One region of the Paralabilibaculum antarcticum genome, then DNA from elsewhere that is predicted to be linked to it. Evidence: riboswitches for the same ligand, from Rfam matches in the RefSeq annotation. Region 1 holds a riboswitch; the other holds the start of a gene.

What was found. Region 1 has a riboswitch for cobalamin ahead of L3049_RS16620 (TonB-dependent receptor plug domain-containing protein). Riboswitches for the same ligand answer to the same signal wherever they lie in the genome.
Region 2: another riboswitch for cobalamin. It lies ahead of cobA (uroporphyrinogen-III C-methyltransferase); the one in region 1 lies ahead of L3049_RS16620 (TonB-dependent receptor plug domain-containing protein).

The regions. Positions count from the first base shown of each region.
Region 1 covers NZ_JAKJSC010000005.1:45,704-51,063, forward strand. The annotation lists gene L3049_RS16615 (TonB-dependent receptor plug domain-containing protein) at 1-1,108, shown strand, start outside; cobalamin riboswitch at 1,259-1,466, shown strand; gene L3049_RS16620 (TonB-dependent receptor plug domain-containing protein) at 1,554-3,464, shown strand; gene L3049_RS16625 (YncE family protein) at 3,475-4,548, shown strand; gene L3049_RS16630 (family 20 glycosylhydrolase) at 4,699-5,360, shown strand, end outside.
Region 2 covers NZ_JAKJSC010000005.1:187,008-192,367, forward strand. The annotation lists gene L3049_RS17175 (AMP-binding protein) at 1-1,344, shown strand, start outside; gene L3049_RS17180 (hypothetical protein) at 1,388-1,960, opposite strand; cobalamin riboswitch at 2,209-2,409, shown strand; gene cobA (uroporphyrinogen-III C-methyltransferase) at 2,762-3,538, shown strand; gene L3049_RS17190 (sirohydrochlorin chelatase) at 3,541-4,407, shown strand; gene cobI (precorrin-2 C(20)-methyltransferase) at 4,432-5,136, shown strand; gene cobJ (precorrin-3B C(17)-methyltransferase) at 5,143-5,360, shown strand, end outside.

The DNA.
Region 1 (5,360 bases):
TGATGTGCATTCTGTTGCCTTGGGGATTGATAATAAAACTCAGAAATATGAAAGTTCTAATTTCGATACTGCAGGTGTATTAGAAGCTCCTTATCAACCAGATTACAATAATATTGCTACTGGAATTTTCGGACAAACTCATTTTAAATTTTTGAATGAAAAACTTGATTTGTCAGTAGGTGCAAGGGGAGATATGATAAAATTTGAACTGGAAGCAGACAAATTGTTGGCGAACGATAAAAGCTCTGAAGATTATTGGGTTTTTACTAAAAACATTGGTGTGAAGTATCAGTTGACTAAAGATCTGTCAGTACATTCTAGTTGGGGAGATGCTTTTTTAGCTCCTAAGGCATATCAGGTAGCTGGTTTCTATCAAAGAGGTACAGTAAAAACAATTGGAAATGCAGATTTGAACCCGGAAAAATCAAATACTGTTGATGTGGGATTTGCTTTTAAAAATTTCAAAAAAGGAATTAATTTTGATTTGACTTATTTCAACACCTACCATAAAGATAAGATTGTGAGAAGCAGTTTGCAGAATGGTGATATAACCTACATCAATGCAATGAAGTCTGAAATGGATGGTTTAGAGATCGTAGCATCGTATGATTTTGGGGCTGTGCAAGACTACGATTATTCTTTGCGTGTATATTTGAATTACACTCATCTTTTTGATGCTGATGTAACTTATAAAGATGCTACAGGTCTTACTCAAACAGGAGAAATGCGATATGTGCGTGACAATACTGCAACATTTGGAGTTGAATTCGATAATTTGAAAGGTTTTTCAACCCGTTTAAGTGGTCGCTATATTGGACATCGATACGAGAACAATTACATGTATGTAGCTGATTATTCAAATTGGCCAACGGTAAGTAAAGCGCCAATTGTTTACAATGCAAAGGAAGTTAGACCAGATGTACTTAATAAAGCTTTGTTACGCCATCCTGTATCTTATGTGTTTGATTTTTCTGCAAGTTATTCATTTAATGAAAAATACACATTAGGATTGACGCTAGCCAACTTATTAGATGAGAATTATACTGAAAAGGATGGTTATAATATGCCAGGAAGAGCTATTACTGCCAAATTTAGTTATCGATTTTAAAAAGAATTTTATTCAGTTAAAAGGGGATGTTCCAATTATGGGATGTCCCTTTTTTTTATGATTTATAGTTTGTTGTGTGTTGATATACAGTGTGTTTTAAAATAGGTTTTAAATAAGAGATTAGTAAGTCTCATTTTGATTTTTTTTATCTATATTTGCAAAATAATTGGTTCTCGTGAATCTGATTTTTGTCAGATAGAGATGAAAAGGGAATCCGGTGAAAGTCCGGAGCTGTTCCCGTAGCTGTAAGCTCAGAAGAAAGCTTTTTCACCACAATGCCACTGTTTGATATAATCGAATGGGAAGGCGGAAAAAGTTGAGTAAGTCAGAAGACCTGCCAATGCTAACTTGATTTTCAAAACATTCGGAGAAGGTGTTTGGAAGACGATCGAAGATTTTATTTCTATTGTTCTATCCTTGTATTTTCTTCTTTATCAAATATTAGATGAAGTTGAAGTTTTTATTTGTGTTGTTAGGAAGCTTTATAAGCTTGTGTAGTTTTGGGCAAAAGCTTGGTGTGGATACGATTCAGATTGAATCCATTGATATTGTTGCGCCTAAATTAAATCACTTTTCGACTACAGAGAAAAAAGTGCTAATTGATTCTACTTTAATAAAAAGGTATAGTGGGAAGGACTTATCTGGTCTTCTTCAAAAAACATCTTTAGTAAATATCTCATCAAATGGTGCGTATGGAGCACTCGCTACCGTTGGAATGCGAGGAGCATCAGGTACACATACTTCTGTTAATTGGAATGGAATTCCTGTTAATTCTTTAACAACAGGATCTGCTGATGTATCTTTAATAAACGCTGGTTCTTTTGATCAGGTTCAAGTGGTGTACGGAGCTGTTGGTTCTTTGTATGGTTCCGGAACTTTAGGAGGAGCTATTGAGTTGTCTAATCATCCCGATTGGAAGAAGAAATCTTCATTAGGATTGATGTCGGAAGTAGGTAGCTACTCAAATACAAAAACAAAAATCTTTGGGAAATATTCCGATAAGTGGATTTCTTATTCGGGACAAGCATTTTTTCAATATGGAAAGAATGATTTTTCATACACTGATTTTCATGATTTTGGATCGCCAACCGAGCGACTAAATAATAATGAAAACAGGGCATATGGGACAATTCAAGACCTACATCTAAAAATCAAAGAAAATTATATTGATTTAGGTGTATGGTATCAGGTTAAAGAAAAGAATATTGGCGGTTTAATGGGAATTGGAGCTCCTATTAGCTTTCAAAAACAAAGAGATTCGTCGTTTAAAGCTTACGTTGGCTGGAAAAAATTGATTGGTAAATTTCGTATGGAAGCGAAATCTGCATATTTATCAGATTATTTGAAGTATACCGATAGGGGAAGTGCTACGAATACAGGATATAAAATATTTTCAGAAATAGAATCGAAGCGCTGGCTAAATGATGTCAACTTTAGATATTATTTCTCCGATAATTGGAGTGTTGATGTTAATGGAAAGTACAATTGGTTAAAAGGAATTACAAATAATTACCAAGGTAATATTCATGAAAATGAATCGCGTTTATCTTTAGCTGCCAAATATACACCCTTAATCGGAACATTTATATTCACCTATGGAAAGGAATGGAATTCGGAGGTTAACCCACCCGAAATGTATTCTTTTAGTTCGTTGATTCATCTTTTTCCTAATATTATTGATATTAGAGCTAAGGCATCGACTCACTATAGAAGACCAACATTTAATGAACGTTACTGGAATAATTCTGGAAATGTGGATTTAAAATCAGAGAATGGATGGAATTACGAATTAGGTTTGATAATGCTTCAACGGAAGGCATTGTATGGTGATATTACCATTGATGTAAATGCGTATAAGGCTCTTAATGATGATTTAATTGCATGGCAACCCGTATCAGGAACGCTTTGGAAACCGATCAATATTGGTAAAACAGTACTTCAAGGTGTTGATATTGAGGCAACTCATCTTATGAAGGTCAAGAGTAATAGTCTACGAACTTCATTAAAATATGCCTATAACGATGCGTACAATAATGATAAGGAAAGTGTTGAGTATAAGGAAACGCTAGCCTATCGTCCGCATCATATCGTCAAATTTTCTTCTGATTATTTATTTGGTAAATGGGATGTTGGCGTGTTGGGGACTTTACGTTCAAATACCAATACTTGGGAAGGTGATCAGGTAGACGGAAATTTATTGGTAGATATTAACGGAGGGTATCGTTTCAATACCAAATTTGCAAATATTAAACTAACTGGTCGAGTAGAAAACCTGTTGGATGAATCATATGAAATTGTTAGGTTTTACCCTATGCCTGGCAGAGCTTATTATTTTGGGGTGAATGTAATTTTTTAATTAATTAGCTATGAAAAAGGTTTTGAATCTTGCATTAGGATTGTTAGTTGCAAGTGTGTTGTTTGTATCATGTTCTAGTGATGATAATGAAATTCCTCAATTAAAAGGAAATTTTGTATTAAATGAAGGAAGCACAAACGGGTCAATTAGTTTAATTGATAAAGATGATAATGTTACTTTAAATTATTTTGCATCAGTTAATAGTATCGCATTAGGTCAGTATCCTCAATCTCTGGCGATGAATGATGAATATGCATTTATTGTTGTAACTACAGGAAGTGGAGCTGGTTATGTTGAAGTTGTTACAGCTGTGGATTTTAAGCATTATGCAACAATTGAAGGCTTTTCATATCCTCGTGAAATTGCTTTTGCAGATGGTAAAGCATATGTGTCGAATGGAAATGGGGTTACAGGAACTTATCCAAATCAAGTAAAGCAAAATAATGAAGTTTTTGTTATTGATTTAAATACAATGACAAAAACAAAAGAAATTACTGTTGGTGCGGGACCCGAAAAAATGATTGTTTCAGGAAATAAATTATATGTAGCAAACAGTGGTGGATGGTCTAATGACGATAATACAGTTTCTGTAATAGATCTTGATACCGATGAAGTTGTAAAAACAATTACCGTTAAGTCATGTCCTAAAGATATGGTAAAAGATACCAATGGGGATCTTTGGGTTTATTGTTCTGGTGTACCTGATTATAGCAACTATCCAAATGTTAGTTATACAAATGCTGGTATTTCAAAAATTGATGGTGATACACAAGATGTGAACTCATTTGTTTTGACAAATTTAAGTACTAGTGGCATTAAAAATATTGCGATAAGCAAGGACAAAAAGACAGTTTACTTTATGTCTGATGCCGTGTATGCAATGAATATTACTGATACAGCTTTACCAACAACAAAATTTGTTGATGCTACTTTCTACGGAATGGATGTAAATCCTAAAAATGGAAACCTTTGGTTATGTGAAGGGACAAATCCTGGAAAAGTACTTGTTTACTCTTCTAATGGTGAGAAATTAAAAGAATTTACAGTTGGAGCTATACCAAATTCAACAATGTTTAGCTACTAATTCAGTAGTTGTAAAATAAATTTAAGCGTCATTTCTTTCTAAGAAATGACGCTTTTTTTATGCTCAATATTTTCTGTCGTTATCTTAGATAAAATTATTAAGTTTATGGTTCCAAAAGCCAAAGTGAAATAAATTCTAATTATCTATTTTATGAGAACTTCTATTTCGTTCTTGATACTGTTTAGTATGCAAGTTATGAATACTTCTACCGCAATTGCTCAAGCTAATAAATCTGTAAGTATAATACCAAAACCAGCAAGAATTGTTGAGGCAACTGGTAGCTTATCGCTAAAGGAGGATGTGAAGATATTCTTTTCTGAAGGAGTTGATGATAAGGAAATTCTGCTTTCTTATTTGTCTGATCAGTTAAATGAGTTAACTGGTGTTAGAATTCCTAAAAAAGGAAGCAGAAAACTGCCTGCATCGAATAAAATTATTTTTAAAAAGGTTAATGACCACAATTGGGGAGAAGAAGAGTATTCTTTAATAGTTGATGCTACAGGAGTTTTGATTGAGGCTAAATCTGGAAAAGGATTTTTTTACGGAATACAATCTCTTTTGCAAATAATTCCTATAAATGCTGGTATAAAAATTCCGTATGTAAAGATATTAGATGAGCCAAGATATAAGTATCGAGGTATGCATTTGGATGTTTGCCGACATTTCTTTTCGGTCGATTTTATTAAGAAGTATATCGATTTAATGGCAATGTATAAGATGAATACTTTTCATTGGCATTTAACCGAAGATCAGGGTTGGAGAATCGAGATTAAAAAATATCCTAAACTAACCGATATTGGTGCATGGCGAAT
Region 2 (5,360 bases), 140 kb from region 1:
TTACAACATTCTGAAGCTAAACTTATTTTTGTCTCGAAAGCTTTGTCTTCCAAATTAGATAATATCAATGTTGAAAGTTTAGAGTCTAAAATTAGCATTGAGGATTTTTCACTGATAAATTCAGTGGAATCATCACCTAAGTTTGACTTGGCAGAAAAATCTACCACAGACTATCATATTAATGAAGATGATATGGCCGCGATCATTTATACATCCGGAACTACAGGAAGTTCTAAAGGTGTGATGCTCTCGCATAAGAATATTTGCTCCAATGCCACGAGTGCCAGAAACCTTCATCCAATTAATGAAACAGATCGTTTCCTTTCTATTTTACCGCTTTCTCATACCTACGAAAACACCTTAGGTTTTGTGATTCCAATGTTGGCTGGTTCATGTATCTATTATCTTGGAAAAACGCCGGTACCTTCTCTATTGATATCAGCATTAAAAGAGGTTAAACCAACTGTTATGTTCTCTGTTCCTCTGATTATTGAAAAGATATACAAAGGAAAAATACTACCTAACATCAATGGAAAAGCATTAACCAGATATTTGTACAAAATTCCATTTTTCCGTAGAAAATTAAATGCAATTGCAGGGAAAAAGCTGATGGAAACCTTTGGTGGTGAATTAACTTTCTTTGGTATTGGTGGTGCTAAATTAAACGATCAGGTTGAATTATTCCTAAGAGAAGCAAAGTTCCCTTATGCTATTGGTTACGGCTTAACTGAAACAGCTCCATTGATAGCAGGAAGTGGTCCAGCTATTACTAAATTTCAATCAACTGGTCCTGCATTAATTGGAGTAGAATTGAAAATTAATAATCCCGATCCTGTTACTCAGGTGGGAGAAATATGGGCTAAAGGGGATAATGTAATGCTAGGCTATTATAAAGATCCAGAAAAAACGAAAGAGGTTTTAACTGAAGATGGCTGGTTTAAGACAGGAGACTTAGCAAAAATGGATAAAAACAATTATCTCTATATCGAAAGTCGATTAAAGAATATGATTGTTGGTGCTAGTGGTGAAAATATCTACCCTGAAGAAATTGAATCTGTTATTAACAACTTCAAGCATGTGGTAGAATCAGTTGTAGTTGAGAAAAAAGGAAAACTAGTTGCCATGGTTCATTTTAATTATGAAGAACTGGAGCAACAATATAAAACAATTAGGAAAGATGTTGAAAACTATGTGGATCAGCAAATTGATGATTTAATGCAGGAGCTTCACGAATACGTTAATTCCAGAGTAAATAAGTTCTCACAAGTGCAAATGGTCATTGCTCAGGTTGATCCTTTTCAAAAAACTGCAACTCATAAAATCAAACGCTTTCTATACTATTAGATAAACAAAAGGCTGATTTTCATCAGCCTTTTTTTATGTCTTCTTATTCATCCAGAGACCAACTGTAAATTAAAGACGCATCTCCAGTAAATTCTTTTTCACGATCAATTTCGGTTTGTTTTTCGAATTCTGGCCCAAAGCGTTCAAAAGCACTGATAAAACCAAAATCTCGATCTGGAATGTCTTTTAAAATCTTACCAACTAATGAGACAGCCTTTTTGGAAATAACCAACCAAGGAACTGTTGCAGCGCCAACAAGATCTGTAACAATGCCAAAAGCGTCGCCAGCGATCCCTGTTTCAATTTCTTTCAATATTTCGCCTAAATCTCTTTGTGCTTTTCTTGTATGTCGTAGATAGATATGCACGTTTAATTCTCGATCTTCTGGCATTTCCCTACTCAAAATATACAATCCTTCGGATCCAGATTGGTCCGTATCAAAAAAGTATTCGTTGTCGTGACGCTTACTCAATTTGAATGGTTCCTGAGGAATGGTAGTGACCATCATTTTATCATTTTCGGTAGGATGGTCAGCGATGATTACAAAGTATAATTTCCAACTTCTTTTAGGGCGATAGATCCGTATTCCATCAATTTCCAATCTTACTTTACTCATGATTTTAGGCTTTAGTTTTTATAAATATAGAGATTATTATGTTGAGGTAGAAATTTTATAGAATTTTTATATGGTTTACTTGTTTGCGCTTGTGATTAGATGTTATGGAAGTTTTATTTATGTTTTTAGACAGATGTACTTGATGTTGTTATTTTTAATTGTTTGATATTCAGGTTGTATTGGTTTGATGGTTTTTGTGGAAGGATTCCATATAGGATAGCTCGTGCGGATCTTAAATTTAAATTGATACATTTGTTACGTGATTTGGCAATAGTAGATCTCTTGATCATCTATTAAAGAGGGAATCCGGTTTGAATCCGGAACTGTACCCGCAGCTGTAATCTCTATACCAAACTCTGTTGCACAATGCCACTGTATCTTATGGAAGATATGGGAAGGCGCAACAAGAGGGAGAAAGTCAGAAGACCTGCCTAATAACAAATATGTTTAATCGATACTTTCGGGACTAAAAGTGAGATTATGATGAGATATGATGTATTCATGCCTGCGGGGCATGCTGTTTTTGGTTCTTACAAAAAGAGCCAACTTTGCAAAAATAAACCAGGAACAAAGAGCGCTCCGCTCATTTTGTATTCCAATAAATTGTGCTGGTTTACCAATAAAAATAATTTCGACAAACAAGTTGACGCAAGCAATTATTGTGAAAACATAGTCTTGTTTCGGAAAGCAATTCAAAAAATTAGAATCCAATAATTCTACTTGTTGATTTCAACAGGTAAGAATTGATATACCCCAAATTTAAGGCAAACCTCCGTTTGCAAGCTTGAAATTCGAGATAATATGATGCGTGAAAGAGGAAAAGTAAGTATCGTTGGAGCTGGACCAGGTGATCCGGAATTAATTACACTAAAAGCTATTCGAGCTATTGAAAATGCTGAAGTGGTACTCTATGACTATTTGGTAAATAAGCAATTGCTAGACTATTGTAAAGAGGGTTGTGAGATTGTTTATGTTGGAAAAAAGAACCGACAACATACTTACCCACAGGAAGATATTAATAAAATGTTGATTGAGTATGGATTGGCAGGGAAAAAGATTGCTCGATTGAAAGGCGGAGATCCATTTGTTTTTGGGCGAGGTGCAGAAGAGATTTTAGGCTTGAAAGAACACGATATTGAGTTTGAGGTAATTCCTGGAATCACTGCTGGAGTAGCTGTTCCAGGAGCCGCAGGTATTCCGGTTACATTGCGAAATGTAGCTTCATCAGTGGCTTTCTTTACTGGTCACCAATGTGCAAATCACAAAACGGAGATTTATTGGGACAAAATCGCAACAGGAATTGATACTCTTGTGTTTTATATGGGCGTAACACAAGCCCCAAGAATTGTAAGAAACTTGATGGCCTGTGGGAAAAACCCAGAAACTCCAGTAGCCATGATTCGTTGGGGAACATTACCAGAACAGGAAGTTCTTAAGGGAACACTTGGGACGATTGTTCAAATGATGGAGGAACACAATTTTAAACCACCAGCAATATTTATTGTTGGTGAGGTTGTGGCTTACTCGGAACAATTATCACCACTAATCAATCAAATGGCTGAATCAGAAATAGAATAGTTATGAGCAAAAAAGGAATTTTAATCTGTGGGCACGGTACCCGTAAAGAAAGAGGAGCAAAAGCTTTTCAGGAATTTGCAATGAAATATGCTGCTCAAACTACCGATTATGAGGTGGAACTTGGCTTTTTAGAACTTTCGGAACCTAATTTTGAAACTGGCGTGAAGCGCTTGCTTGAGAAAGGAGTTAAGGAGATTATAGCTGTACCGGTATTTCTATTTACTGGTGTTCACATTCAAAGAGACATTCCTTATGCTCTAAATAGCTTTCAGGAAAAATATGATGTGAAAATTCAGCTAGCAAATTACATTGGAACTTGCCATGAAATGGTTGATTATAGTGTAAAGCTTCTTGAGGAGACACTAAAAGACAAAAACTGGAATGTTGAGGAAACAGCATTTCTGGGATTAGGTATTGGAGCTTCAAAAGCCGAAGCAAATGGTGATTTGGCAAAAATGACCCGTTTGATTCAGGAGAAACAAAAGTATCCTTTTTCAATTAATGCCTATACGAGTAGCATGACTTATCCTGCTTTGCCTTCGGTATTGGAATGGATGAAAGTTTTGCCTTTTAAAAATATTGTAATGCTGCCTTTCGTGTTTTTCCCTGGTGTTTACATGGATAGAGCATATGAAACAATGGATGTTTTTGTGAAGGAAAATCCGGATAAGAACATTGCAATTGCACCCTTATTAGGTGATACAGATGGTTTGTTTGAGATCTTAAATACAAGGTTGCAAGAGGTCTTAGATGGTAAAGTAGATTTGATTGCATCGACAGATTTAACTGGAGTTGAGCCACATCACCACCATCACGATCACGATCATTGCCACGGACATAGTCATGATCATGGACATCACCATCATTAATAAGAACAGAGAGAATAGTTAGATATGAGCGGAAAAGTGTTTGGAGTGGCTTTAGGTCCCGGAGATCCGGAATTGATTACAGTTAAAGCCTTGAATTGTCTTAAGAAAGCGGAGAAAATATATTATCCGGCAACGCAAACATCGAAAGGAAATCAGGATAGTTTCTCTTTGGTGATTTTGAAACAACTGGATGTTGAGGAGTGCAAATTTGTACCGATTACGGTGCCGATGAGCAAAGATCGATCGCATGCAGAAAAAGCATATGCAGACCTGTTTTTAAAGGTACAGCAAGATGTGAAAGAAGGAAAGCAGGTTGCAGTTGTTAGCGAAGGCGACATCTCTTTCTTTAGCACATTTGCTTACTTGTTAGATGATTTTAAAGCTAACAGTATCGATTTTGATATGATTCCTGGAGTTCCTGCTTTCATACTAGGAGGATCGGCTGGGAGATTGCCTTTGGTAACTCAAAACGACAAGCTTTTGGTTGCGCCTGATTTGGAAAATAAGGAAGAGTTGAAATCTCTTTTGGAGCAAAATCAAACGGTTGTTTTAATGAAAATTTCTAAAGTTCGAGATTGGATCAAGGACTTTATTGCAGAAAGTAAACTACAGTTCTTTTATGGGGAATACTTAGGAACAGAAAAGCAGTTTACCTGCACCGATATGGACAATTTGAAGGATCGAAAAATTCCATATTTCGCCATTATCATATTTTACGGAAATAAATAAAAAATCATGCCAAATATATTAGGGAAGATAACTGTTGCAGGCTTAGGGCCAGGAAGTCCTGAGATGTTTTTGAATCCTGCAATTGATGCAATCAGAGAAGCCGATATTGTGATCGGATACAAATACTACTTTCAGTTCATAGAATCATTTCTGAAAGAAGGAACTGAATGCATGGATACTGGAATGCGTCAGGAAGTGGAGAGAGCTGAAAAAGCATTCGAATT